Regions from separate parts of the Clostridium oceanicum genome, predicted to be linked through region 3. Evidence: riboswitches for the same ligand, from Rfam matches in the RefSeq annotation. Region 3 holds a riboswitch; each other region holds the start of a gene.
The links. A riboswitch is a leader RNA that binds a small molecule or an ion and turns the genes downstream of it on or off. The one in region 3 is predicted to bind thiamine pyrophosphate.
Positions count from the first base shown of each region.

Region 1: another riboswitch for thiamine pyrophosphate. It lies ahead of thiW (energy coupling factor transporter S component ThiW); the one in region 3 lies ahead of tenA (thiaminase II).
Region 2: another riboswitch for thiamine pyrophosphate. It lies ahead of purF (amidophosphoribosyltransferase); the one in region 3 lies ahead of tenA (thiaminase II).
Region 4: another riboswitch for thiamine pyrophosphate. It lies ahead of thiD (bifunctional hydroxymethylpyrimidine kinase/phosphomethylpyrimidine kinase); the one in region 3 lies ahead of tenA (thiaminase II).

Region 1 covers NZ_BAAACG010000010.1:582,762-590,949, reverse strand. Annotated here, with positions in the region: gene arcC (carbamate kinase) at 1-52, shown strand, start outside; gene ABDZ71_RS13120 (ArsR/SmtB family transcription factor) at 204-1,289, shown strand; gene ABDZ71_RS13115 (copper homeostasis protein CutC) at 1,551-2,189, shown strand; gene ABDZ71_RS13110 (HD-GYP domain-containing protein) at 2,405-3,472, shown strand; TPP riboswitch at 3,688-3,791, shown strand; gene thiW (energy coupling factor transporter S component ThiW) at 4,099-4,668, shown strand; gene thiM (hydroxyethylthiazole kinase) at 4,646-5,443, shown strand; gene ABDZ71_RS13095 (NAD(P)-dependent oxidoreductase) at 5,553-6,452, opposite strand; gene ABDZ71_RS13090 (DeoR/GlpR family DNA-binding transcription regulator) at 6,494-7,264, opposite strand; gene ABDZ71_RS13085 (formate C-acetyltransferase) at 7,652-8,188, shown strand, end outside.
Region 2 covers NZ_BAAACG010000019.1:336,312-342,930, forward strand. Annotated here, with positions in the region: gene thiC (phosphomethylpyrimidine synthase ThiC) at 66-1,379, opposite strand; gene purF (amidophosphoribosyltransferase) at 1,439-2,818, opposite strand; TPP riboswitch at 2,896-2,997, opposite strand; gene ABDZ71_RS18015 (DUF503 domain-containing protein) at 3,146-3,427, opposite strand; gene ABDZ71_RS18020 (ABC-2 transporter permease) at 3,525-4,166, opposite strand; gene ABDZ71_RS18025 (ABC-2 transporter permease) at 4,183-4,821, opposite strand; gene ABDZ71_RS18030 (ABC transporter ATP-binding protein) at 4,815-5,684, opposite strand; gene ABDZ71_RS18035 (GntR family transcriptional regulator) at 5,713-6,087, opposite strand; gene ABDZ71_RS18040 (ATP cone domain-containing protein) at 6,218-6,481, opposite strand.
Region 3 covers NZ_BAAACG010000013.1:226,189-234,376, reverse strand. Annotated here, with positions in the region: gene ABDZ71_RS15050 (xanthine dehydrogenase family protein molybdopterin-binding subunit) at 1-2,017, opposite strand, end outside; gene ABDZ71_RS15045 ((2Fe-2S)-binding protein) at 2,017-2,469, opposite strand; gene ABDZ71_RS15040 (FAD binding domain-containing protein) at 2,460-3,260, opposite strand; gene ABDZ71_RS15035 (uracil-xanthine permease family protein) at 3,282-4,625, opposite strand; gene thiT (energy-coupled thiamine transporter ThiT) at 4,918-5,520, opposite strand; gene tenA (thiaminase II) at 5,520-6,182, opposite strand; TPP riboswitch at 6,351-6,441, opposite strand; gene ABDZ71_RS15020 (GNAT family N-acetyltransferase) at 6,489-7,022, opposite strand; gene ABDZ71_RS15015 (ABC transporter ATP-binding protein) at 7,194-7,949, opposite strand; gene ABDZ71_RS15010 (FecCD family ABC transporter permease) at 7,958-8,188, opposite strand, start outside.
Region 4 covers NZ_BAAACG010000008.1:715,541-723,728, forward strand. Annotated here, with positions in the region: gene pdxR (MocR-like pyridoxine biosynthesis transcription factor PdxR) at 1-1,211, opposite strand, end outside; gene ABDZ71_RS09375 (D-alanine--D-alanine ligase) at 1,328-2,227, opposite strand; TPP riboswitch at 2,417-2,520, shown strand; gene thiD (bifunctional hydroxymethylpyrimidine kinase/phosphomethylpyrimidine kinase) at 2,645-3,448, shown strand; gene cytX (putative hydroxymethylpyrimidine transporter CytX) at 3,441-4,613, shown strand; gene thiM (hydroxyethylthiazole kinase) at 4,594-5,391, shown strand; gene thiE (thiamine phosphate synthase) at 5,382-5,996, shown strand; gene ABDZ71_RS09400 (arsenate reductase ArsC) at 6,098-6,505, opposite strand; gene arsB (ACR3 family arsenite efflux transporter) at 6,625-7,680, opposite strand; gene ABDZ71_RS09410 (ArsR/SmtB family transcription factor) at 7,721-8,095, opposite strand.

The DNA.
Region 1 (8,188 bases), on a different contig from region 3:
TAAAGTTGAAGAAGCTTTAATGGGGAAAACTGGAACAGTAATAAGTAAATAATCAAATGAAAGATTTATTTGTTATTTAAATTTACTAAGGAGGTTATTATAAGGAATTTAGTAAATAGCCTCCTTATAATTGATTTATATTTCATTTGATGATAGAATTTACTTGAAATTTAGCAGCATAGGTTATGTATGAGGTGAATAGGATGCCAATTATAAATAGAAGAGAAGATGTTAAAAATAAAATAGAATTTATATGTAGTCCTTTAGTTGAAATGGCTGCTAGTTTGCATGTTTTGTCTGATCCAAGTCATCATAAAAATTGTGAAGGATGGGTAGAAAAGATAAATAATAAGTTAAGTTTAAAGTTAAAAAGGGATATATATTTTTTTTCTGAGCAATATAATCAATGGTCATTTATTATGGATATAGCTAGTGAGATACAAAATAGAAATTCAAACATTAAAGATATCCATTATTTAATTGATGAAATAGAAAAAATGGATATATACTTATTTTCATATTTATTTTTAGGGGCAGGGTTAGTTCATAAAGATAAGTTAAAAGATTGGATGGATAATCCACCATTATTTGATTCAGAGTATGTTCCTGAGCTATTGAATTATCTTCCGGTTTCTAGTATAAGGTCTTACCTTCACAATTATGAAAATATTAGAACTAAAGTAGTAGAAACATTAAGATGTTATTGGAAAGAAATTTTTTCTGCTGAATGGCCTAGAATAGAAAAATATGAAAAGGAAAATATAGATTTGCAAAAATCTATTTTATCAAATTCAGATACTATAGATTATATTCTTAATTTACATGGTGATTTAAAATACCTTAATGGAAAAATATTATTAAAAAAACAAACAGATTTTCAAATTGATATTGATGGAATAGATAAAATTGTACTTTTGCCTTCTGTATTTACTTCACCACATTTGATGATTAGTATAGTTGAAAATATATTTTGCATATACATTAATCTTAATTTTAGAAATATAGAAATGGATGAAGTACCTAAATCCGTTAAGAAATTTACTAAGGCTATTAATTGTGAATTAAGGTTAAAAATAATAAGATCTTTACTTATATCTCCAAAGACAACTAAAGAGCTATCAGATGATTTTGGGTTTTCAAAAGGAACTATATCTGAACACCTAAAAATTTTAAAAGAAACTGATTTAATATTTTCTAGGAGAATGAAAAAAAGTGTGTATTATTATTTTATACCTGATAACCTAAATAAGAATTTTCAGGCTATAGTTTCTTATATAGAAAATAAATAAAGATATTAATGTTAGATAAAAACATTAAAAGAATAGTATAGTACAGTATATTGATATTTTTGAATTAAATTAATCAATATATTGTATTATTTTTTATTAGGGTATATGAATTGAATGAAAAGTCTATTGTATATGGAGATATGAGATTATCTTAAATTCTACTTCAAGAGATAGATTTAGTAGTTATAGAATAAAAAAATAAATATAAACTTATTAAAAAATTAGTATTATTATAATTTACTTTAAATTAAGAGGTGAAATATGTATATAAAGGAAGCTTGTGTAGGATCTTTTAAAGAAGCTAAAAAAGCACAAGAATTAGGTGCTAGCAGAATAGAGTTATGTGACAATTTAAAAGAAGGAGGAACAACTCCAAGTTATGGTACTATAATTCAGACTAAAAGTTATTTAGATATACCTATAATGGTAATAATAAGACCAAGAGGCGGGGACTTTGTATATTCAAAATATGAAATTGAAATAATGAAAAAGGATATAGAATTGTGTAAAGGATTAGGGGTAGATGGTGTAGTTTTTGGTGTGCTAGATGAAAATAAATTAATTAATAAAAATGTAATGAAAGAACTTGTTGATTTAGCTAAGCCTTTAGATGTAACTTTTCATATGGCATTTGATGAAATAAAAGACAAAGAGGAAGCAATAGAAGAATTAATTGAACTTAAGGTAGATAGGATATTAACAAAAGGTTGTAAAACTAATGCTTTTGATGGAAAGGAAATAATAAGAAAATTAACAAGTAAAAGTAAAGATAAAATAATAATACTTCCTGGAGGTGGTATTACTAAAGAAAATTATTTAGATATTATAAACTATACAAAAGTAAAAGAAGTTCATGGAACGAAAATAGTAGGAGTATTAAAGAGGAAGGAAGCACTTTAATTAATTTAAATATATATATATAAATTTAAATTAATATATAGTGTGTAAATAAAAGGTATATGGTATATTACTTATTTTTGAATTGTAAAATATTAATATATAAGTTTTGTACTAAATGGGATTAGTTAAGAAAAATGGATAAAATCATGTGGAAATTGCAATAAAATCATTGTATAATCTAAAATAAGTTTATTTTTAATATATTTGGAGGGAATATGGAAAATAAGACAAAAAAGATAGAACTTAGTAGATTAATACCAGGAATGATTTTAGCAAAAGCTATTGAGAAAAATGGAATAAAGTTATTAGGGAAAAATGTTATTTTAACTAGTAATTATATTGAAAAGATTAAAAAAATGGACTTAGATATGAAAATAGAGGTATATGACGATAGTGAATTAGAAGAGCAAATTCAATCTGTTATAAAAAAATCTGAAGAAAAATTTAGTAGAAAAAAAGAAATATTGTTACAAGTTCATAAAAATCTTAAAAACATATATGAAAAGCTTGATTCAAATTCAAAAATAAGTATATTAGAATTTAAAAATATTCAAGAATATGTTTTGGAAGAGATGAAAGATTATAGTATTATTCTTAAAAGTATTATGGATTATAGAAAAGAAGATGAATGTTTATATAAACATTGTGTAAATGTAGGAATATTAAGCTACATGTTAGGAAAATGGTTAGGCTTTTCTAAAGAACAATTATTATATTTAAGTTATACTGGATTTCTCCATGACATAGGTAAAATAAAAATAGATAAGGAAGTTTTAAATAAAAGAAGAATATTAACAGATGATGAGTTTAGTGAAGTTAAAACTCATGCAGTTGTTGGATATGAAATAGCAAAAAATATACATAATATAGATGAATCGATTTTGATGGGAATACTTATGCATCATGAAAGATGTGATGGAACAGGATATCCTTTAAAAATTAAAGGTGAAAAAATCCATGATTTTGCTAAAATAGTTGCTATTGCAGATGAATTTGATACCATGACATCAAGTTTAGTTTATAAAAAAACAAGGACTTCTTTTGAAGCACTTAAAATAATAAAAAATCAAAGTGTAAACAAATTAGATTATAAGTATGTAAATAAATTTATTGAAGGAATTATTAATTGTTATATAGGAGAAAAAGTTAAGCTAAGTAATGGTAAAATTGCAAAAATAATAAAAATTGATATAGACAATATAGATAGGCCTTTATTAACAATAGGTTCTGACTTTATTGATTTAAAGACTACAAAGAATATAAATATAACAGATGTAGTATAAAGTATTATGCTATTTTAACCTTATATTTAGATTATTTAAAAGGAATTTGTTAAATTTTTAAAACTAACCAATTAAATATATTTAGTTTAAATTAATTTTAATAGTATGATAAATTAACTCATGCAAGTTATATTATAAGTTGAAAATAAATTAATATAGTATTAGGAAATTCAGCATTTAAGGAAATATTGTATAAAAATTTTTTATATGGTATAATTTTTTAAAAGGGGAGCTTTATTTAAGGCTGAGAGGAAGTTTATGCTTCGACCCATAACTTGATTCGGATAATGCCGGCGTAAGGAAATAATATATTTATACTAGCAGCTTATAAAGTTTTAGAGTATATATAGGATACGCATTATTCCGTGTATCCTATTTTTTATGCTTTAAAACTTTATATATTAAAAACTAAAGGGGAGCGCCTTGAGTTTTTATGGCAAAACACAATTAAATAGCGAGGGAACTTGTGTTTCAAGGTGAGAGGAAGCTTTTGAGCTTCGACCGTCTGATATGATATTTCATATAGGAAATTGCTATTTTATTGTACTAAAACTATATCTTATTAATGGTATTTATTTCCTATGTGATTTGTAGAATTTTAAATATTATTAAGGAGGTATTTTTTTATGAGGCAAAATTCAAATTTATTAAAAAAACTTATGTTAGCAATGCTTGTGGCTATGGGAGTTATAATTTCTCCAATACTTAGAGTAGAAGGGCTATGTCCTATGGCGCATCTTATAAACATTGTATGTTCAGTTATCCTTGGACCTTGGTATTCATTGCTTTGTGCTACATTAATTGGTGTTATAAGAATGTTTTTTATGGGAATTCCACCACTTGCACTAACAGGAGCGGTTTTTGGAGCATTTTTATCTGGAGTTTTGTATAGAGCATCTAAAGGAAAGATAATTTTTGCTGTTATAGGTGAAGTTATAGGAACTGGTATAATAGGATCTATAGTTTCATACCCTGTTATGGCTATATTAATGGGAAGAACTGGACTTACATGGATGTTTTACGTTCCTTCATTTATTATGGCTACCCTTATAGGGGGAACAATTGCATTTATTTTTCTAGGTTCTTTAAGTAGAATAGGTATGCTTCAAAAAATTCAAAAGAGTTTGGGGGCAAAAATTTATGATAGACCAAAAAACAATAATAAGCAAATTATTGGAAATAAAAGAGAGTGTTAAATCTAAAAAACCATTAATACATTGTATAACTAATCCTATATCAATAAATGATTGTGCAAATATAGTTCTTTCAGTTGGGGGGAAACCGATTATGGCCCAGCATCCTTTAGAAGTTTCAGAAATTACTTCTAAATCTAGTGGGCTTGGAGTTAATCTTGGAAATATAACAGATACTAGAATGGAATCTATGCTTATTTCTGGGAAAATAGCTTATGAAAACAATATTCCACAAGTAATTGATCTTGTAGGTGTTGGATGCAGTACACTTAGACTTCAATATGCAAAAAAGTATATTTTAAAGTGTCATCCAACTGTTATAAAAGGAAATATGTCCGAAATAAAAGCAATATGTGGGATAAAAAATGATTCAAAAGGAATTGATGTTGGAGAAAAAGATATTGTAACAGAGGAAAATTTTGATGAGAATATAGAAATGATAAAGAAATTTTCTATAGAAACAGGAGCTGTTATTGCAGTAACAGGAGTAGTAGATATAATAACAGATGGAACTTATACATATTTAATAAAAAATGGCTGTGAAATGCTTTCAATGATAACAGGGACAGGTTGTATGCTTACATCCCTTATAGCTACTTATATTTCTTCATTAGATATATTACAAGGTACAGTTTTAGCTGTAGCTCTTATGGGTATATGTGGTGAACTTTCAAAGAATGCTAAAGGTACTGGAAGTTTTAGATGTGATCTTTTAGATAATATGTTTAATATTTCTGATGATATAATAATGGAAAAAATAAAATTTAGATTAAGATAATTTTTAAATATAGTTACAGAATAATAGTTTACCATTAATGTATGATGGTAAACTATTTTTATAGGAAAATATATATTTAATTGGTTTTAGTAAGGCATTTATTAAAAGTTTAATCTGAAATTGACTTAATAACATTTTCTAAATTGTAAATAACCTTATGAGCTAATCTTTCTCGTGCATTTTTAGTAAAACCAGAAACAGTATTACTTATTATTACATTAGGATAATCTTTATATTTAGTTCTAAATTCTTCTGTTGTTGAACTTATATCAAATAATGCAAAGTTACCTTTACATTTTATCCATTTGTCAAAAGCTCTAAGTTCAAAAGAGGGTGACAGACCTGTATTTACAAGTATTTTACCATTTCCAAATTCTGAAAATTCTTTATCACCAATAACAACAGTATTACGTGGTAAATGAGTTGTTATAACATCACAAGTTTTTAAAAGGACATCTATTGAAAGATATTTATAATCAACATCATTTCTTTTATTTCTATTGTGGTAGTATATATTCATAGAGAAAAAATTACCAGCATCTGCTATCATTTTTCCTAAAGTTCCTAATCCAATTATACCAAGATTTATACCGCTTAATTCTATTTGTTCTTCTTTAAACTGAACATTACCAAGTCCTTTAAATAATCTTATAAGTTCGCTATAAAAGTATTCAACTACTCCATCATCTCCGTAATGTTTTACGCCTTTTACAATAATTCCTTGTTTTTTTGCTTGTATAATATCAACATTTGAAGATTTTTCATCATATAAACTACAACACATTCCAATGTATTTTAGTGTAGGAAGATTTTTTATTATATTTGCTGTTATAGGAGTATTCCATGATACTAACAATACATCAGCATTCTTAGCTCTTTTAATAATTTCAGCTTCTGATTTTGGGAAATCATTATAAATTTCTAAGGTATTACATAATGATTTAAGTTTTTCATGGACAAATTCATCTATTCCTGTATAGTCTATAGATACTATTTTTTTAAATTTCATATTTTCTCCTTTTATAATTATTTTTTTAAATATTATATTAACTATAGTATTTTAGTATTAGTTTCTTTTAATACTTCAAGAATGCTTTCATCTGGAGTATTTTCAGTAATTATTGTATTTATATTAAAGAGATTGGCAAAATTATAAACACCATCAAAGTAGAATTTTTTATTTTCCATAACTAAGTACACATGGTTACCTATATTTATAATAGATTTTTTTGTATTTCCATCTTCAACATCAAAAGTTGTAATGCTTTTATCGAAAATATTAACACCACAGCTTCCTATAAAAGCTTTATTTACTCTATATTTTAAAATATTTTCAATAGTCATTGAACCAGTAAATCCATCTAATTCATTGCTAAAAGTTCCCCCAGTACATACTACCTTTATATTATTATTTATAGAGAAAGTTTTTACAATGTCTATCATATTGGTTATTACGGTAATTTTTTTATTGCTTTTTGCTAGCATATCAGCAAGAAGTATGTTAGTTGTAGAGATATCAAGAAAAATTGTTTCATTTTCATTTATAAGATTAAAGGCTTTTTGGGCTATTATTTTTTTTGATTCAACATTTATATTAATTCTATTTTCTATTTTTTCATTATGAGCTGATTCACGGATAGGAACAGCACCACCATATGTTCTTTTTATAAGATTTTGATTTTCAAGATTCTTTAAATCTTTTCTAATACAATCTTCTGTTACTTTAAATTTAGAACTTAAGTCTTTTACTACAACTTTACCTTCTTTGTTTAAAATATTTAATATTGTATCTAATCGTTCTTGTGCAAACAAAAATATCACCACCTCTATAGTTATATATATAATTATTAGTTTAACTTATTTTCATAGTTAAATATCTTAAAGACTATAAAAGTTTAAACAAACACATATTTTTAAGGTTTATAATTTTTAAATTATTTTAATAGGAAGGTTATCTACAATAAGATTTAATTTAATATTTAGCCTTTTGTATAAAATAAAAAACCTAAAAACCTAATTAATTATTAAATTTAAAACTTAAATATAAAATAAGAATTAATTTAAATTTTAGTACAGTATAAATATATCATAAATTTAAAGAAAGTTTAATTGTTTTTTATTGAATTTTTATTAAAATTAGTTTAAAATAAGATTAAACAATAAAAAGTAATAAAAAATAATAATTAATAATATTGTGGGGGATTATAAATGATAACCAAAAGGGTAAAAAAATTAAAAGAACAATTATTCGAAAATAAAAGAGAAATATCCTTAGAAAGAGCCCTACTTTATACTGAAAGTTATAAAAAAACAGAAAATGAAGCTACAATTATAAGAAGGGCAAAAGCCACAAGTAATATTTTAGAAAATGTAAATATATCTATTAGACCAGGAGAAATTATAGCAGGAAATAGAACAATAAAACCAAGAAGTGGAATAGTATCACCAGAAATGGACCCTTATTGGATATATAATGAGTTAGATACTATAGAAAATAGAGATCAAGATCAATTTTTTATATCAGAAAAAGATAAAAAAATATATAGAGAAAACCTTTATTCTTATTGGAAAGATAGATCTATGAAAGATTTTATTAATAATAAAATTAGTAGAGAAGTAAGAGAATGTGTTTCAAAAGATATATTTAAGTTAAATCAAACAGATAAAGGTCAAGGCCATATTATAATGAATTTTCAGCTAGTATTAGAAAATGGTCTAGATAAAATAATAAATACAGTTAATGAT
Region 2 (6,619 bases), on a different contig from region 3:
GTCTATTACTACTTTTTAAGATATATTTTATCTATATTTATAGATATTAACTATTTAAATATACTTTAGTCATCATCTCTTAATACATTTAGATCTTTTCCACCTATAACTCTATTCATGTTTCTTATGGCACACATTTTACCACACATTGTACACTGTTCTTCACTTGGCGAATTTGATTCTGCTCTATATTTACGAGCTTTTTCTGGGTCTATAGATAACTCAAACATCTTTTCCCAATCTAATTTTTGTCTAGCTACTGCCATATTGTTATCCCATTTTCTTGCTCCTTTTATTCCTTTAGCTAAATCTGCTGCATGAGCTGCTATCTTTGTTGCTATTATTCCTTCTTTCATATCATCTAAATTAGGAAGTCTTAAATGCTCAGCTGGTGTTACATAACATAAAAAGTCTGCTCCATAAGTTGCAGCTATTGCTCCTCCTATTGCTGAAGTTATATGATCATATCCTGGTGCTACATCTGTAACTGTTGGTCCTAGTACATAAAAAGGAGCTCCATGACATAATTTTTTTTCTAATTTCATATTAGTCTCTATCTCATCTAATGTCATATGTCCTGGTCCTTCTATTATTATTTGTACATTTCTCTCCCAAGCTCTTTTTGTAAGTTCTCCTAAAGTTATTAACTCTTTTATCTGGCTTGCATCTGTAGAATCTTTTATACATCCAGGGCGACAAGCATCTCCAAGACTTATAGTTACATCATATTTTTCGCATATATCTAAAAGATCATCAAATCTTTCATAAAATGGATTTTCTTTATTATTTAATTGCATCCAAGCAAATAATAAAGCTCCTCCTCTTGAAACAATATTTGTAGTTCTTCTATTTCTTTTAAATGTATCTGCTGTCTCTTTATTTATACCTGCATGGATAGTCATAAAATCTACACCATCTTTTGCATGCTTTTCAACTACTTTTAAAAACTCATCAGAAGTTATATCTTTTAACTCTTTATCATAAAAACCTACTGCATCATAAACTGGTACTGTTCCTATCATTGCTTTTGATATATCAACAACTTTTTTTCTAAATTCTTGTGTTTTTCCAAAACAGCTTAAATCCATTATAGCTTCTGCTTTCATTTCTACTGCTTTTTTTACTTTCTTAAGTTCCATATCTATATCATTACAGTCCTTTGATATACCTAAGTTAACATTTATTTTAGTTTTAAGACCTTGTCCAACTCCTTCTGCATCTAAAGATTTATGATTCTTATTTGCAGGTATTGCAACTTTTCCTTGTGAAACTAATTTCATAAGTTCATTTACGTCCATATTTTCCTTTTTAGCTACTGTTTCAATTTCTTTAGTAATTATGCCTTTTCTTGCAGCATCCATTTGAGTTGTATAATTCATTTTATTACACCCTTTCTTTTATAAATCACCAATATAGGTAACCTTTTTATTTTAAAAAATTATTTATCACCATAATATCCATTAAAACACCCTGTACACATTGGAATATTTAATCTCAAGCATTTACTCATAGCTTTTAAACTTAAAAATCCTAAACTATCTGCTCCAATAAACTCTTTCATTTTTTCCAAGCTTTTGTTAAATGATAATAATTCTTTTGAAGTTTTTATATCTATTCCTAAATTACAATTAGATTTAACTATAGGAGATGCTACTCTAAAGTGTACTTCTAAAGCTCCTGCTACTCTTAATTTTTCTACTATTCTTTTGCTACTAGTACCTCTTACAATAGAATCATCAACAATAATTACTCTTTTATTTTTAACACACTCTTTTATTACACTAAGCTTAAAATTTATATTTTTATTTCTTTTCTCTTTATTAGATTTAATAAAATTTCTTCCTGCATAAGGATTTTTTATAATTCCTATTTCATAAGGAATTTTAGAAGCTTTTGAAAATCCTATAGCTGCAAGAAGTCCTGAACTTGGCATTCCAATTACTATGTCACCATTAGCTGGACATTCTTTATACAAAAGCTTTCCACTATTTATTCTAAAATCATAAACACTATTTTTGTCTATAATACTATCTTCTTTTGAAAAATATATATATTCTAATGCACAAGTATGTGGGGTTTTATATTTAAATTTATTTATAGAATTTATTCCACTATTATCTATACATACTATTTCTCCTGGATTAACATCTCTAAGAACTTGTCCATCTAAAGAATCTAAAACACAACTTTCTGAAGTTAAAACATAATCTTCTCCTATTTTCCCAATACAAAGAGGTCTTATTCCCTTAATGTCTCTAAAACCTATAAGTTTTTCTTTAGTTAAAACTACTACTGAAAAAGCACCTTTTAACATATTTAAAATTTTTAATACTGCCTCTATTAAAGTTTTTCCTTTTTTTATTTCATATATTAAAAACTTCAATATTATTTCAGAATCAGAGGTTGTATTAAATTTAATACCTTTAGTTTTTAATTTATCTTTTATGCAATTTACATTTATTAAATTACCATTGTGGGCTATTGCTATATCAAGCCCATCATTTTTTCCATCCATAGGTTGAAGATTTTTTAAAGAATTATCTCCATATGTAGAATATCTAACATGTCCGATTCCTGAAGTATATTCAGTTGACCCTATAAATTCTTTATTAAATAAATTTGAAACTTCTCCTAAATTTTTTTCAGTTTCTATTCCCTTTTCAGTAATAACCGATACCCCTGCTCCATCTTCACCTCTATGTTGAAGTGACATTAATGCTGGATAAAAAATATCTCTTAAGTTACTATATTTGTTTTTCCATATTCCAAATATCCCACATTCTTCTTTAAATTTGTCATTTTCATAGTCAATTAACATACCATGCCCCTTTTATATAAATAAAATAGAGCTTACCTAAAAGGTAAGCTCTTAACAATCATCATATATGACATTTAATATCATGGTCGTATGCTCCCTACGGCAATTTTAATTACATCAGGTTCAAAGGGTCGGAAATTTTTCCTCTCAGCTTTTAACTAGCACCCCTGCACTAAGGCATATTCATATAAATATTCCTATGCCTAAACTATTTAATTTTCTAACTAAAGTATAGACCTTTTTTATTCATCTGTAAAGGTTTATACATAATTTTTTCATATTTTATCCTTTATACTATAATCTATTATTTAGAATCTATATAAATAATTATATTATTTCAGTTTCAACATTTAAGACTAATGCTTCTGTGTTTCCTTCTATATAATTCATTACATTTTGTATAATAGAATCAGCTTGTTTAGTAGTATTACTAACACAAACTACACCTATAACAATGGACTGATGTAAATCCTGATCTTCAACTTCTGCTACTGAAACATTAAATTTATTTTTCACTTTTGCTATAATACTTTTAACTATCATTCTTTTCTCTTTTAGAGAGTGAACCCAATTAGCATGTAAATGAATTTTTCCTGATCCTATAATCATTTTGAGTCCTCCTTAATTTATATATTAACTTTTTATAGCTTTTAAAATATTATTCCCTCTTTAATGAAAAATTACTTATAATCTAATATTAGCTATGTTAATAACAATCTTTAATTCTGTATAAATTTATAGATATTTTTATAGATACAATAAAAAAAACAATACTAATTATAAAAAATAGAAGCCAATTATTATTGAAAAAATTTTCTATAATAACTCTCCTATCTATATATATATTAGGAGAAATACCTATTATAATATATGAAATTTGAGTAATAGCTCTACATTTATTTGTATTAAGTTTAAAACATATAGGATAATATACCGCCATTAAAATCATACATATAGAAAAACAAATTGCAATATATCTAAAATTAATCAATCCTCCTAGTATACTTATATTTTCCACATTAAATAAAAATTTCAAAGCTACACATAGGATTATATTTAGTATATATGTAATCAAAACAACTATAAGAACTTGTATATATTTTGATATAACTACCTCATCTTTATTTATAGGTAAACTTCTTATAATAAAATTTCCTTTATATCTAAAATCTATAAAATTACAAAAAAATATGTACATTATGCTGGTATATCCTACTACATAAATATATACTCTATATTTATTAGGATTTAACAAAATAACACTTCCAGTTATAGCCATACCGATACCTAAACAAATTATAATATATATTTTAGATATTATAAAATCTTTTTTAAGTAAATTAAACATAGAATTTTTATCCTCCTTAATCTATATCTTTATTTTCATATATTTTAATAGATATTAAAATAGATAATAAAAAGATAGATATTACTGCAAAAAATAATATGAAATATACAGACTTTTCTAAAGAAAATCTATATATCAAATAAGTTTTTAAATTAGCTTTTACAACATCTATAAACATAAAATAAGAGAAAAAAATTATAAATCTAATAATTCTATTTTTAAACTTTATATATATAGGAATTTCAATAGAATAAAAAAATAAAATTATCATCAGTAAATCCAAAATAAAATATAAGCTTAATCCCTTACTAAATTTAGCATAAGTAAATAAATTAGTTGTATAAAATAAAATATATGTAATGATACCATATATTGCTGTATGTATTATCACAGATATATATTTTGAAATAACAATTTCTTTTTTTGTAACTGGTAAAGAATTGAATATATAATCATCCTTTACTTTCTCTCCATAATAAAAATCATATGTTAAGGGCATAAAAATACTTGCTGTTAAATTAATATAATAGATATTAGAAAAATCTGTTTTATTCCCTTTAAAAACTGTGAATATTAATAATACTAAAAAATACCCTACTATTGGTTTCATATAATATTTAGTAATAATCATGTCTTTCTTTATTAAACTTAACACTTTCTTTTCATCTCCTTAGAGGTATAAAACATTATATCTTCTAAAGTAGCCTTTTCTAAAATAACTTCTTCTCCTAGTTTATATCTTATATTTTCCACATCTGAAGTTAGGCCCTCAAATCCATAAGAATTTTTATTTATTCCTATAATAGATTTTGTCATAGGATTCTTTAATAACTCAATTCCACCTTTTACTACTCCATAATTTTCTAATATTTCATCTTTAGATTTAGAAAAAATAATACTCCCTTTATCTAAAAAAGTTATATAATCTGCTATTTTTTCTAAATCTGTAGTTATATGCGTAGAAAAAAACACACTCTTATTCTCATCTTGAATTAAATCTTGTAATATCTCTAATATTTCCCTTCTAAAAACAGGATCTAATCCTGCTGTAGGCTCATCCATTATTATAAATTCTGCTTTATGTGATAAAGCTAAGGCTAATGAAAATTTTGTTTTCATACCTTTAGAAAGTTTTTTTATCTTTTTTTTAGGATCTAAATCAAAATCTTTCATATATTTTAGAAAAGCTTTATCATCCCAATTTTTATAAAAAGGTGAAATTATTTTTTTCATATTCCTTATACTTAAATCTTCATAATAATGATTAGTATCATATACAAAGCCTATTCTTTCTTTTATTTTTTTTTCATGTTTATGGTTATCTAATCCAAAGATTTTTATGCTTCCAGAATCTTTTTTTATAAGATTCATAATAAGTTTTATGGTAGTGCTTTTCCCCGCTCCATTTTGACCTATAAATCCCATTATATATCCCTTATCTAAACTTAAATTTATATTATCTAAAGAAAAATCTTTATATCTTTTAGTTAAATTTTTAATTTCTAAAATTTTTCCCATCAACTAATCCTCCTCAAATTTTTTGAAACTAATCTTCGTAATAAAGAATCTTTAATGTTTCACATAGTTCTTCATAGGATATATCAAACATTTTGCTTTCATCTACTACCAGCATTAATTTTTCCTCTATTAGTTTCATCTTTTTTTCCTTCAATAGTTCTTTATTTTGAGGAGCTACAAAACTACCCTTTCCCTTAACAGTTTCCAAAAAACCTTCTTTTTCTAGTTCTTCATAGGCTCTTTTAGTGGTTATTACACTTATGTGCAACTCCTTTGCTAATTTTCTTATAGAAGGAAGCACATCCCCTTGATTTAGTTCTCCTTTTATTATTAAAGCCTTCATTTGGCTTGATATTTGCTCATAAATAGGCTGTTGCGATGAATTAGATATCAAAATTTTCATCTATAGCTAGTCTCCTTCAAACATTAATATATAGTGTATAGTTCCTATATATACACTATACACTATATATTAATTTGTCAACTTATAAATATTTATTTTTTAATAAAAAAAACTGACATCTCTCTTTATATTATATAAAATTATTTTCATAATAATTTGCAAGATGACCAAAGCCATAGTTTCTCATTTCATTTACTATAATGTCTTTTATTTCATAGGAATTTATAGTTTCAGGATAATTATTTAAAATGTAATTATTTATAGTTTTAGATATATTCTCTATATCAGAAGAATTCATAGGTCTTTCATCTTCTTCTGATATTCTAGCTATAGATAATTTTATTTTATCTAAATCAAAGTTTTGTAATCTTCCATCTCTTTTTATAACTTTCATAAATATCTCTCCTTAGTAAACTTATTAAATAGTTTTTTAAGGATAAAATCTATTTAATAATCTGATTTATTATTATTGTTCCTATTTTTTTCAAGATTTATGAGCTAATCTACCTATTTACTAAATAGCATTTATGGA
Region 3 (8,188 bases):
TTACATCTTCATACATTGCCATTCCTATTCCTTGGACAATTCCACCTTCTACTTGCATTATAGCAAGATTTCTATTTATAACAGTACCACAATCTACTACTGCTACATAATCTAGTAAATCTATCTTTCCTGTTTCTTTATCTACCTCAATTTCTGCAAAACCTGCTATAAAAGGTGGTGGAGATATTGGACTTCCATAACTTCCTCTTCCTATTAATTGAGTACCACTAGGTCCTAATAAAATTGCTCCAGAAAATTCTTTTAAACTTAATTTACTTTCATCTTTCATATTAACTATTATATTTTTACTAAATTCAATTTCATCTTTAGAAACTTTTAAAAATTCACTAGCAGATTTAATTATTTTTTTCTTTAATTCTTCTGCTGCTTTAACAACTGCCATTCCTGTTACATAGGTAGTACTTGAAGCATATGATCCTGGATCATAGGGTGAAGTATCGGTATCTGCAGCTACAACTGTTATGTTTTCCATTGAAGTTTCTAAAATTTCTGCTGCCATTTGTAAAAGTATTGTATCACTTCCAGTTCCCATATCAGTAGATCCTATATACAAAGTATAAGTCCCATCATCATTAAGTCTTATTCTAGCTGATGCTGAATCTATATTGGCAATTCCTGATCCTTGCATTGTTACAGCCATTCCTACAGCTCTAACTTTGTTTTCACTAATTTCTTTTGATGGATATTTTTCACTCCATCCTATCATCTTTTTACCTTTTTCAATACACTTATGAAGAGTAGTACTACTAAAACTTTTTCCTCCATAAGCTATAGATTTTTCTCCTTCTCTCATTAAGTTATTAAGTCTTAATAAAGTAGGATCTATATTTAGTTTTAATGCAAGTTCGTTTATAGCACACTCTAGAGCAAAAGTACCTTGAGTAGCCCCATATCCTCTAAGTGCTCCTGCTGGCATTTTATTTGTATAAACTACATTCCCTTTAAATCTAACAGCAGTAGTTTTATTATAAAGTGGTAATGTCTTTTGACCTACTACCCAAAATGTAGTTGGTGCATGTTCTCCATATGCCCCTGTATCTGACAATACATCTATATCAACAACCTTTATAGTTCCACCTTTATCTGCACCTACTCTTACTTTTAATCTCATAGCATGTCTACTTGTAGTTGTAGTAAAAGTTTCTTTTCTATCATATATGATTTTTGATGGTTTTCCAGTTTTTAAAGTTACAAGTCCTGTAAATATTTCTACTGCTGCAGTCTGTTTTCCTCCAAATCCACCACCAATTCTAGGTTTTATAACTCTTATTTTACTAGAAGGTATATTTAATGCTCTAGATAAATGTCTTCTTACATGAAAAGGTATTTGAGTTGAAGTAACAACAACTAATCTTCCAGTATGATCTATATAACTAAAAGCTCTATATGTTTCCATCATAGCATGAGCTTGTGCTTGTGTATAATAAGTTTCTTCAACAACTACATCACATTTTTTTATTTCTTCTTCCACATTTCCAAACTCTTCATTATGAGAACAAATTATATTTTTTTCTATATCCATTCCTAAATCTATATTACAATGTAAGTTATCTTCTTTATGGACTATAGATTTACTTTCTGTAGCTTTTTCAAAATCTAATACAGGTTCATAAATTTCATATTCAACTTTTATAAGTTTCATAGCTTTAAGTGCAGTTTTTTCGTCTACTGCAGCTACTATAGCAACCTCATCTCCTACATATCTTACAACTTGATCTAATATTAGTCTATCATAAGGAGACGGCTCAGGGTAAGATTGTCCTGCTAAAGTAAATCTTTCATTAGGAACATCTTTGTATGTAAAGATGCATTCTACTCCTTCAATATTTTCTGCTATTTTAGTATCTATAGACTTTATTTTTGCATAAGCATGAGGACTTCTCAGTATTTTTATAACAAGACACTCTTTCATAGCAATATCATTTGTATATCCTGGTTTACCTGTAGCAATAAACATACCATCTATCTTAGGATAACTTTTTCCTATATGCTTCATTACTGTTGTACCTCCAAATATTTTTTAACTGCTCTTAATTGACCTAAGTATCCTGTACATCTACAAAGATTTCCTGCTAAATATTCTTTAATTTCATCATCTGTAGGATTATTTAATTCTTTTTTCATAGCTACAACAGTCATTACAAACCCAGGGCTACAAAAGCCACATTGTTCTGCTCCTTCTTCTGTAAGTATTTTTGCAAACTTTTTAGCTTCAGTTTGTATTCCTTCCATTGTAGTTATTTTCTTTCCGTCAGCTCTTACTGAAAGTGTAGAACAAGACAGTGTAGGTTTTTCATCTACCCATACAGTACATAGCCCACAGCAAGTAGTGTCACATCCTCTTTTAACACTTAAATATCCTGCTTTTCTTAAAGTATCTATTAAAAGTTCATCACAATCTACTTTTAAATTATGTTTTTTATTATTTACAATAAGTTCTATCTGCATTCTACTACCTCCATAATAGCTCTTTTTAAAAGAACTTTACATAAAGCTTTTCTATATTCTAAAGAAGCTCTCATATTACTTCCAAAATCCAATTCATTTGATGCAATTTCTACTATTTTTTCTATATTATATGCATTCAAATTTTCCTCTTTTGATAAAGCTTCAGAAGCTTTTAAAGCTATTTTAGCTCCTCTAGGTCTTGCTCCAACTACAATTTTCCAATCATTTTCTAATTTTGATACAGCTACATTTAAAACTGGAAAATCACTTTTAGAATTTCTATGACTTTTATATACTCCAACTCTTTTATTATTTTTTATAAAAACTTTAGTTAATATATCTTTTTCATAAGGCCTTTTTAAAAATTCCTCTAAACTCATTCTTCCAGCTTTAAAAAGCTCCACTTCTGTATCTAAACAAAGTAAGGAGGTATTTACATCAGAAAATCCATATTTAGAAAATACAGTAGCACCTATATTAGCTACATTTCTAAATTGAATACCTATTATATCTTTTAAAGCTTTTTTTAAAACTCCGTTAAAAGCACCTTTTGTAGAAACATTTGTTTCCAAATCTCTAAGTGTAGAATATGCTCCTATTTCTATAAATTCCTTATCTTCTTTTATGTAATTTAAATTTAAATATTCAAGGTCAATGGCTGTTTGTATTCTTTTAGAACCTAACCTTAAAAATGCGCAACCACCTAAAATTGTATTATTTTTTTTAGAAACTAAAGTATCATATGCTTCTTCTAAAGTTTTAGGTTTAACTAACTTTGATATAGTAAACATTTTATACCTCCATTGTGATATTTATTTAGACATATTACTTACAGTATTCGATTTTGATTTATTTATTTCTATATCCTTAGGTAATATAAGATTTAAAAAGATAGCTATTATTGTAGATACAGCTACTCCCCCTTCAAATAGCATTTGCATCATATGTGGTAAATTCTTATATGCATCCGGTACTAAACTAAATCCAACACCTATTCCTAAAGATACAGCAAATATTACAGCATTTCTTCCAACTAAAGGTTCTTCAGTTATTTGATTTATTCCACTAACTAACATCATACTAAACATAACAAGGGCTGCTCCCCCTAAAACACTAGCTGGCATTAAGGCTATTACTGCACCTATTTTAGGAAATAGTCCACATAAAACTAAAAAAACCGCTCCTGTAGCTACAGAAAATCTATTTATTACTTTAGTCATAGTTATAATTCCTACGTTTTGACTATAAGCTGTATTTGGAAGCACATTAAAAATAGCAGCAAAAACAGTTCCTACTCCATCAGCTACAACTGCTCCTGATACTTGTTCATCTGTAGCTGTTTTCCCAAGACCTCCAGAAACTATACCACATGTATTACCTACTGTTTCAATAGTAGAAATAACAAATATTATACCCATTGATACTATAGCATCTAAATGAAATTCTACTCCAAATTTAAAAGGTATTGGTATAGAAACCCAATTTGTATTTGCAACAGAACTAAAATCAACTTTCCCCATAAATACTGCTATTATATATCCAATTATTAGTGCTATAAGAATTGATGACATACTAGTTATCCCTTTAGTAAATTGTTTCAATCCTAAAACTATTACTAACACTATAGAACCTAACATTAAGTTTTCAATTGATCCAAAATCTGGTGCACCTACTCCACCTGCAAAATACTTAACTCCTGTGGAAACTAAAGATAGTGCTATTGAAAATAAAACTATTCCTGTTATTAAAGGTGGAAAATATTTTCTGATATGCTTTAAAAAGAATCCTAATATTACTTGAAAAACTGCACCAACTAAAGCTGCTCCAAGAACTCCAGAAAGTCCATATTTCCCTGATATAGCTATACATACTGGTAAAAATCCAAAACTTGTTCCCATTATAATTGGAAGTTTTGATCCTACAGGTCCTATTGGATAACATTGTATTAAAGATACAATCCCTGCAACGAACATTGCACATTGAATTAGAAATGCTTTCTGCTCTACTGGTAATTTAAGAACATTAGATATTATTATTATAGGAGTTACATTACCAACAAACATTGCTAAAACATGTTGTAACCCTAATGGTATTGCTGATTTAAGTGGCGGTCTTCCATCTAAACTGTACAAAAGCTCATTTCTTTTATCTTTCATTTTCATTCCTCCAAGTTTAAATAAGTTTACTTAATGCCTTAAGATTTAGAATAATTATAACATAACTTGAAGAAAAAAGTCGAATGTTTTAATAAAAGTAAGTAATATAATTCGTATTTTTGTAAGTATTTTATTTTACTTGAAATAATATGAAGACACTAATACTTTTATATTAAATTTGGTATACTCTAATATTTTTTGTCTAAGTAAATAAAAATGTAAATTTATATAATCTAAAAAAGGAGTCTTATCTAAGACTCCCTTTTATCTGTTTTAATATTACATAATCTTTTTAATTTAAATTAACTACTGTTTTAAGTTTTTTTATAGGAAGTAGTACTACAACTACAGTTGTAAGTAATCCTTCAACTCCTGCACTAGTTGCATTATAGATAAAAGAATAAACCCATACGTTCATTCCCTCTGGTGCATACTGACCAAAATATACAGCTCCAGATACTATATTTATAGATACACTAACAACTACTGCAAGTAAACATCCTAATATCATTTTAGATTTTTTGTCATTTCCAAATACTCCTGCTAACCCTAAGGCCATAGTAGATAATATATAATCTAATAAAAACTGAGCTGGATGAATTATTACTGCTCCATTTAATAGTTTACAAAGTCCGAATATTAATCCACAAGTAAGTCCTTCTGATGTACCATATACTATAGAAAGAATCATTGCAGGAAGCATGGAAAATAAACTTATGCCTCCTCCTTGAGGATATTTTATAAATTGAATCATATATAATATATAAGACAATGCACTAAACATTGCTACTACTACCATAGACTTAGTTGTAATTTTAGTTTTTCTTAACTTAGCTAAGTAAATGCCTAAAAACACTATGCTTACTACCATTATAAGTATGTTTTTTATATCCATTATTTAACCTCCTTATATGCCATGTCCCAAAATTGTTTTTCATAAATACTACACTTTAAAAATATATCTAATAATTTCTTCTTTTTTTCTTCACTTATGTCTTTACATATCTTGTTTGTATAATCTATCCACTCTTCTGTGAACTTATCATAGCCTTCTGAATTATATGTATCTACCCATCCTTTATAAAAATTATCTTCTAGCTTGTCTTTATACTTTTCAGCAACATATTTTCCTACATAACTATAACTCCATGTACAGGGAAGAGTTGCTATGGCAGTCTCTATTAAGTCTCCTTTCAAACCTACAGCTTGCATATAGTTTGTATAATTTAATGTAACAAGTTCTTTCTCCATAAATTCTGCTTTACTTAGGTTTACTCCAAAACCTTTTAAGTACATTATATGAGATTCAGTTTCGTCTTCCATTGCTCCTTTTATAGAATTATAAAAAAACTTCATTTCATCCATAGTAGTAGCCTTAACAACTCCTATACAAAATACTTTTGAATACTCTTTAAGGTACAAATAATCCTGTATAAGATAACTTTTAAACTTCTCTTTAGGTAATGTTCCTTCTCCTAATTCTTTTATAAAAGGATGATTCAAATACTCGTCCCATATTGGTTTAGCTTCTTTAAATAAATACTCTGAAAACTCCATAATTTTTCCTCCCACTTTTCTTAGATACATTCAAATAAATAACTAGTGAATTTAATTTATTTTTCTATACCTAATGATAAAATTTTGCAAAATAAAAAAACTATACTCCAATAAGGAATATAGTTTAAAATATATGATTATTATATATTGTTAATAAAAGTATATAAATTTCTATACGTTAAGCTTTCCTCCGTTGGGATTATCCAAATCAGGTAATAAGGGTGTTGTCTCAGCCTTAACGGCACCCCTAGCTATTATTCTATTTTAATATAAGTATAAAATATTAAATCAAAAACATCAAGACTTTTAAATCATTAGTCCCATTACGATTATATCACTATAAACTCCATTCATATAATTCTCGTTTTTTAATCTTCCTTCTTCTTTAAAACCAAGTTTTTTATATAAATGTATTCCTCTATGATTAGTTTCATTTGTATCAAGATTAATTTTTTTAGTAATTCCATTTTCTTTTGCTAAGCTTATAAGTTTTTTTATAATTTTTGTTCCTAACCCCATATTGCAATATTTTTCTGATATAACTATTCCTAAAGTCCCTACATGTTTTCCTTTTGCTTTTTGAGTAGAAGTAATAGTTCCTATACTAATTATTTCATTATCTACTTTAGCTATTAATATTTCTGAGTTATCCTCTGCTTTAGTAGATTCTATAAAACTTTCATATTCCTTTAAAGACATACTAAATTCATTTTTACCAAATGAAAGAAATTCTGTTTCTCCACCTACTACATTATAAAAATCTATCATTTTTTGTGCTTCTTCTTTTTTAGGTTCTCTTACTATAACTTCTTGTCCATTTTTTAATAATATTTTTTCCATATACATAACCTCACTTAAATCTATAAATTACTAAATAAATCCTAGTAAACTTTTAAATTGTTTATGGTATTGTAAACATTTATAATTATACTATTATTAATATATTTTTACAAAGTTATAGTTTATATAATACTTTTATTTATTTTATGTCAAGAACAAAGTTTTTATTTGTTATTTCCATTTTTCCAATGCTTCTATCATAAATTTTCTTATATTTATATCATATACATGCTTTAATTTGTCTTCCATAAATACACTTTTAGGACTGCCGTCTCCTATAATTTGTCCTCTCTTTAGCATTATAACTTTATTACTAAATATATTGGCTAAATTAAGGTCATGTAATACACATATTACAATTTTATTATTATTTTTAGCCCAATCACATAAATTATTTAAAATGTCTATTTGATGTTTTAAATCTAAATGATTTGTTGGTTCATCAAGTAAAATAACTTCCGGATCTTGTGTAAAAGCTCTTGCTAAAAAAACTCTTTGAAGTTGTCCTCCTGATAGCTCATTTATAGCTTTATCTTTTAAGTCAGTTAATTCAACAGTCTCTATAGCTTTATTTATAATATCTTTATCTTCTTTTCTTAATGAGGACAGTGGACCTTTTAAATAAGCATATCTTCCTAAAGATATTGTTTCATAAACGGTATAAGAAAAATAAACATCGTTAGTTTGAGTCATAAGTGCAATTTTTTTAGATATATCTTTCCTACTTAATTTATTTATATTATTAGAGTCTAAAAGTATATCTCCCTTATATTTCATAAGTTTAGCTATAGCTTTTAAAAGTGTACTTTTACCGCATCCATTAGGACCAACTATAGAAATCATATTTCCTCTTTTAACTTTAAATGATATATTTTTTATAACGTCTATATTATCATATCCACAATTAATATTTCTAAGTTCTAACATTAAATCACCTACTTAGATTTTTTAAAATATATGTATGCAAAAAACGGTGCTCCAATTAATGCTGTTATTGCCCCTACTGGAAGTTCTGAAGGTACTACTATAGTTCTTGCTATTAAATCTGTAATAACCATAAAACATCCTCCCCATATTACACTCATGGGAATAACATAACTATGTTTTGCTCCAAATATTTTTCTTATAATATGAGGAATTATTAAATCTATAAATCCTATTACTCC
Region 4 (8,188 bases), on a different contig from region 3:
GCTTCAATATATTCTCTTGCATATTTAAGTGCTATTTCATATTTATTTTTATATATTTTTCTAGCTTTTTTTATATATTTCTCAAAATTGCCTTCTTTTAAATATTGGTACAATATAGCCTGATCTAAAAATGAAGTATGAATGTTTTTACTTCTTTTTACACTTTCTAAGTAATTTATAAGGTCACTATCTCCTAATATCCAACCAATCCTAATTCCTGGGAAAAGTATCTTTGAAAAGCTACCTAAATAAACTATTCCATTACTTTTACCTGCAAGTGCAGCTATTGGAGATACATGATCTCCAGAATATCTTAATTCCTCATTAAACCCATCCTCTATTATAGGTATATTATGTGATTTTAATATATTATATACTTCTATTCTTTTCTTTGGAGACATAACAATACCTGTAGGATTATGGTAAGAAGGTATAAGATACATAAGCTTTATGTTTTGATTATCTTCTAAAACTTTTTTAAGGCTATCAATATTAACTCCATCTTTATCTAAATCAATGCCAATTGGATTAATACCGTGAAGCTTCATTATTTTTATAGCAGTATTATGAGTTGGATTTTCACATAAAATTTTATCACCCTTATTTACTAAGCAATCTAAAATTATATCAAAAGCTTCTGTAAATCCATTTGTTATTAGTATCTTTTTATTAGAAGTATCTATACCTTTATTTTTCATATAATCAATTAAATATTCTATTAAATACTTATAGCCTATAGCATATCCATAATTTAATATTTTTTCTCTTTCCAAAGACATTATATTTAAAAAAGATTTTTTAAATTCTTCTACGTCAAATAAATTTTCATCAGGAGATATACTTTTAAAAGATATCATTCCTTTTTTCCAAGGAACTTCATGCTTTATTATATCTAGTTTTTCAGCAGACTTACCATAATCATTTATAAGTCTATCCCATTTTATATTCCAGTTATCTTTTTTCAAATTTATACTTACATCGCATACAAAAGCCCCCTTTCCTCTTTTTGTATATATAAGACCTTCATCTTGAAGATACTCATATGCATATATAATTGTATTTCTACTAACCTTTAACATATTAGATAGCTCTCTTGTTGAAGGTAATTTTTCTTCTTTTCTTATCATCCCATTTAATATCATAGATTTTATGTAATTCCCTATTTGTATATAAACAGGGGAGTTTTTGTCCAGTTTTATATCAAATAACATTAAATCACCTCTCTTTAATTTTCACATAAATAAAAAACTAGTGCAATAAAAAAAGATTCTCTAATTTTTTAGAGAATCCTTTCAAAGTTATATATCTATATATTTTTACATAAAAATTATCTTTCTACTTTTAAAGAATCTTGTATCATAACATCTAATAAATCTGAAAAAGACATATTCACTGCATTTGCACTCTTAGGAAATAAACTATTTTTAGTCATTCCTGGTAATGTATTTAATTCTAGTACATAAGGAATAGAATCTTTAACTATCATATCTACTCTAACATAAACATCACATTTTAATACTTTCCAGCAACCTAATGCCATTTTTTCTACTTGTTTATGAAGTTTTTCCTCTAAATCTACTATAACTTCTTCTGAACTTCCATCATATTTACATTTTAAATCAAAGAACTCTCCATTAGGTTTTATAGCTATAACTGGAAGCATCTTTTCATTTAACATACAACAAGTTATTTCTTCGCCTTTTATATATTGTTCTATCATAACTTCTTTATCATATTTTAATGCTAACTCTACAGCTTCTTTTAAACCTTCTTTTGATTTTATTAAATTAGTAGCTACACTAGAACCTCCACTATTAGGTTTAACAAAAACTGGATAGCCCATTTTTTCTACTGCTTCATAATCTATTTCATCTATTTTAGTTACATTAATCCAATCTGCTGTATTAATATCTGCACTTTTAAGCATTCTTTTTGTAACATCTTTATCCATACAAATACCACTTGTTAATGGTCCACATCCTGAATAAGGTATGTCTAAAGTTTGAAGGACTGATTGCACTTCTCCATCTTCCCCAAATTTCCCATGAAGAGCTATAAAAGCAAAATCTAAACCTTTTGATTTTTCTACAATATCTTCTTTTTTATCTATAACTACAGGAACTACATCATATTTATCAGAATCTATATATTTCATTATCTCTTTACCTGAATTTAAAGATATTTCTCTTTCTGAAGATATACCTCCCATTACTACTCCTATTTTCATATATACTCCTCCAATACTCTCTGGTATTTAATTACCCTCTTAATTCATTTTATACATTTATAAAATATAATAAAGTACCACTACTAAACTTTTTTTGTACAAATGTGGTTTAAATTCATATTTCATATAAATCTTAAAATATTGAAAATGTTATCTTTTAAGTATACAATATAATTGTAAAATTAAATACCTTTGTTACGGGGGTGCCTATTTGGCTGAGAAGAGCATAAGTTCTAACCCTTTGAACCTGATACCAGATAATACTGGCGAAGGGAAGTAGTATAATATCTACATATTATATATAATAAAACCATGCTGCTTTTCTTACAAGTGGCATTTTTTTATTAAAAATAACAAGATTTAATTTAAGATATAAACTAAAATTCAAACTTAATCATAAACTAGGAGGTACTTAATATGAAAAATGTTTTAACAATAGCTGGATCAGATAGCTCAGGTGGTGCAGGTATACAAGCGGATTTAAAAACTATGAGCGCGTTAGGCGTATTTGGTATGAGTGTAATAACTGCAGTAACAGCTCAAAATACTTTAGGAGTGGTTGATGTACAAGACATTGATAAAAAAATTGTAGAAGCTCAAATAAAATGTATTTTTGATGATATAAATGTAGATGCAGTAAAAATAGGAATGGTTTCAAACAGTGAAATAATTGAAACTATAACAAACCTACTTAAAGAATACAAAGCTAAAAATATAGTTGTAGACCCTGTTATGATATCCAAAAGTGGCTACTTTTTATTAAAACCTGAAGCTGTAGAAAAAATAAAAGAACTTATTTCTATAGCTGATGTAGTAACCCCTAATATTCCAGAAGCAGAAACATTAACTGATATGAAAATAAAAGATGAAGAAGATATGAAAAAAGCTGCCTTAGAAATATCTAAGATGGGACCAAAATATGTTCTTATAAAAGGCGGTCACAGATGTAATGATGCTAATGATATTTTATATACTGGAAAAGATTTTATAAAAATAGAAGGTAGTAGAATCCAAACAAAAAATACTCATGGAACAGGATGTACACTTTCTTCATCTATAGCTTCATATTTAGCAAAAAATCACAGTATTGAAACTGCTGTTAAAAAATCAAAAGATTATATTACAAAAGCTATAGAAAATTCTTTTTCAATAGGAAAAGGCGTTGGCCCTGTAGGTCATTTAGTTGAACTTTATAAAGAAGCTGGTGTAGATTTTGAATAACTCAAATAAAATAAAAAATCCATCTATGTTTTTACTTTGGATTGGAGCATCTATCTCTATAGCAGAAATATATACAGGCTCTGTTATAGCCCCTTTAGGTATTTCTAAAGGACTTTTAGCTATAATACTTGGACACATATTAGGAACATTATTATTGTCTTTTGGTGGATATATATCATTTTCTAATAAATGTACTGCTATGGAATCAATACATAATTCCCTAGGTTCTTTAGGTGCAAAAATAGTCTCTATTATAAATGTAATGCAACTTCTTGGTTGGTCTGCCATAATGATAATTCAAGGAGGACGAGCTATTGGCCCTATTTTATCTATATCTTACAAAACATCCCTACTGATTGTTTCTGTAATAGTTATAATATGGTCTTACTCATTTTTTAATTATTCTAAAAAAGTTAATGATATTTGTGTTATTTCATTAATAATTTTATGTATATTTATGTTTTCTAAAATAGATTTATCTAAATCTATAGAGCTTAGGGGAAACTTAAATTTCACTACAGCTTTAGAACTTTCAATTGCAATGCCTGTTTCTTGGTTACCTGTAATTGGTGATTTTACTAAGAATGGAACTAGTAAAAAAGGAGTGCTTTTTTCTAGCTTTTTAGGTTACTTTATAGGCAGTACTGCAATGTTTATGTTTGGTTTTTTTGTAACCATATTTACTGGAAAAGATATTGTTGAATTTATATCTTCCATTGGAATACTAGGTGGTTTAGTTATACTTCTTTCAACTGTAACTACAACCTTTATAGATATATACTCTGCAGTTATTTCTTCCAAACAAATATTTGAAATTAAAACTGAAAATAAATATATAATTCTTTATTCTATATTAGCTTCGATTGTAGCTTTCATATTTCCTATGGAAAACTATGAAAATTTTCTCTTAATTATAGGAAGCGTATTCGTTCCAGTTTATAGTGTAGTATTTTTAAATTATTTATTAAGAAAAGTTAAATCTCCAAAATTTCATACTATAGGAATAATTTCAGCTTTAATAGGAATAGGCTTATTTAACTATTTCAATAAAATTTCTTTTGGAATACCAACTTTGCTAACTATTCTATGTATATCAATTATATATATAAGTTTAATAAAAATATTTAATATAAGAGGTGTAAAAAATGGACAAGCAAGTATTTAATGTGTTAAAAGAAGTTCAAGAAAAAACCCCTTTAGTTCATGCTATAACTAATTATGTAACAATAAATGACTGTGCTAATATTCTTTTATCTTTTGGTGCATCCCCTGCTATGTGTGAAGCTTATGATGAAGTATATGATTTTGTTAAACTATCTTCTGCTTTATATATAAATTTAGGTACACTAACTAAAGAACAAGAAACTGCTGCTGTTTTAGCTAGCACATCTGCTAAAAATAACAACGTTCCTGTAGTATTAGATCCCGTTGGCTGTCCTGCTATGAAAAGAAAAGTAGAAGTTATAAACAGAATAAAAGAAGTGGGAAGAATAGACGTAATAAAAGGTAATATAGGAGAAATTAAATTCTTAGCCGGAATGAATTCAGAAACTCGTGGAGTAGACTCTTTAGATAATGGAGAGGACGCTCTAGAAGCCTGCCAAAAACTTGCTAAAGATTTTAACTGCACCGTTGCAGCTACTGGAGAAAAAGATTATATCTCTAATGGTACTAAAAACTGTATTATCGAAAATGGCAGTGAATTACTTACTAAAGTAACAGGCGCCGGTTGTATGCTTGGAGCTTTATGTTCTGCTACTTGTGGAGCGTTTGAAGATAAATTTGTAGCTACCGTTTCTGCTATATTATCTATGAACATAGCAGGAGAAAAAGCTTATAAAACTGCTAAACTTCCTGGAAGTTTTAAGGTAGCTTTAATAGATAGTATATATACTTTATCTGATGAAGAAATTTGGAAAGAAGGTAATGTAACATGGAAATAGATTATAGTCTTTATTTAGTAACAGACAGAAGATTTTTAAAAGGAAGAAGCTTAAAAAAAGTAGTAGAAGATTCAATTTTAGGCGGAGTAACAATGGTTCAAGTTAGAGAAAAAGATGTATCCACAAGAAAATTTTTTAATATAGCAAAAGAAGTTCAAGAAGTTACTGATTATTATAAAATTCCTCTAATTATAAACGATAGAATTGACATTGCTCAGGCTCTTGATACTACTGGAGTACATCTAGGTCAAAGTGATATGGAACTTAGCATAGCAAGAAAAATATTAGGAAAAAACAAAATAATAGGAATATCTGCAGGTTCTATAAAAGAAGCTATAGATGCTCAAAATGGAGGAGCTGACTATTTAGGAATAGGAGCTATTTTCCCTACTGGAAGTAAAAAAGATGTATCTAGTATTTTAAGATTAGATGGATTAAAAGAAATACAAAATAATGTAACTATTCCTTCTGTAGCTATTGGCGGTATAAATAAATCTAATTTTAAAGATGTTTTATCCACAGGTGTTAATGGAATTTCAGTTATTTCTGCTATTTTAGGGGAAGATGACATAAAAACCGCTTCTAAAAATCTTCTTTTAAAATAATTAAGGGATATAAAAATTTTATTAAGATGTTATTATAAGTTATAACTATAACCATTTAAAAATCCCACATACAACTGTGGGATTTTTATGATTATATTTTATTATAATGAAATTTCTCTATTTTTAACCCTATTAATTAAATCTTCTACTTTATCTTTAATTAAATCTCTAGTTTTTCTAAACTCTTCTATTGTTCCTCCAGAAGGATCAGTAAGTCCCCAATCTTCCATATGCTTATTAGGAATATATGGACAAACTACATTACACCCCATAGTTATTAAAATATCTAATTCACTTGGAATATCTTCTAATAATTTAGGTTTATGAGAGGTCATGTCTATTCCTTCTTCTTCCATAACTTCAACTGCTAATGGTTTTACTTTATCATACTTTTCAGTTCCTGCTGAGTAAACTTCAAAAATATCACTGCCTAATTTTTTTAAATATCCCTCTGCCATCTGACTTCTACATGAATTATGAACACATACAAAAGCAACTTTATATTTCATTTTAATTCCTCCTAGTTATATAACTTATAGACTAAACACACAATATATATTAAAATTTACTTTTAACAACTTAAATGTTAAATAACTTATTATCTTAATGGTTTATTTATATATAATTTTTAAAACCATTTTCTAGTTTTATTTGCTATTTTAACTAAGGTAAGCATTACAGGAACTTCAACTAATACTCCTACTACTGTTGCTAATGCTGCTCCTGATTTTAAACCAAATAATGAAATAGCTACTGCAACTGCAAGTTCAAAGAAATTACTTGCTCCAATCATAGCTGCTGGAGCTGCAATATTATGCTTAAGTTTCCAAACCTTTGACCAAAAATATGCTATAAAGAAAATTAAAAATGTCTGTACTATTAAAGGAATAGCTATAAGTATAATGTGAAATGGATTATTTAAAATAATTTCTCCTTGAAATGAAAATATAATGATTAATGTCAAAAGTAATCCTAAAATAGTGGTATTATCAAATTTTTTCAAAAATACTTTTTCAAAATATTCTATGCCTTTATTTTTAACTATATATTTTCTTGATAAATATCCTCCTAATAGTGGTATTACAACAAATAATATTACAGATAAAATTAAAGTATCATAAGGAACTACAACATTACTTACTCCTAATAAAAAAGCAACTATTGGGGTAAAAGCAAATAAAAGTATTAAATCATTAACTGCTACTTGAACTAAAGTATAGGCTGGATTTCCTTTTGTAAGATGACTCCATACAAACACCATTGCTGTACAAGGTGCTGCACCTAAAAGTACTGCACCGGCTAAATATTCATTAGCTAGATTAGAATCAATTAATCCCTTAAAAACTACTTTTAAAAAGAAAGCAGCTATAATATACATAGTAAATGGCTTTATAAGCCAATTTATTACACAAGTAACTGTAAGTCCTTTAGGATTCTTAGTAGCTTTTACCATACTAGAAAAATCAATTTTAAGCATCATTGGATATATCATAAGCCAAATAAGGATTGCTACTGGAATAGATACTTTTGAATATTCAAATCTACTTAAAGTTTCAGGTATTACAGGTACGTATTTTCCAATTAAAACTCCAACTACTATACATAATGTAACCCATACTGTTAAGTAACGTCCAAATATACCCATCTCATCTGAAGTTTTTACTTCTTCTTTTCTTTTGTTCATTTTAAATCCTCCTTATATAAGTCACATTTAAATAAATAATCTATTTTATTAAATTCAAGACTTGGTCTTTGTTTTCTTTAATACATTTACAATTTAATTCATGTTTTTTATATCTCAAGTATCTTTCTGAATCCCTTTTAAAAATAGATTTTCTAGAAAAACTATTCTGTAAATATTTTATAAGCTCTATATTATTTTTCTTAAATTCATCACTTACTTTATAATGTACCCATTGAGCATCCTTTGATGAATCTATAACTCCAGAGCCTTTAAGTTTTACAAGATGTCTAGAAGCATTAGATTGTGTCATTTCAAGTATAACCTCAATTTCACAAACACAAAGTTCATCATTCATAAGTAAATTTACCATTCTAAGCCTGTTTTCATCACTTAATGCTTTAAAAAGTTCTACCATTTAAATCACCTCTTATATTACTATATTTGATTATACTCATATACTATCATTTATATATTTATTTTGTCAATATAAAATATTACTATATTAAAT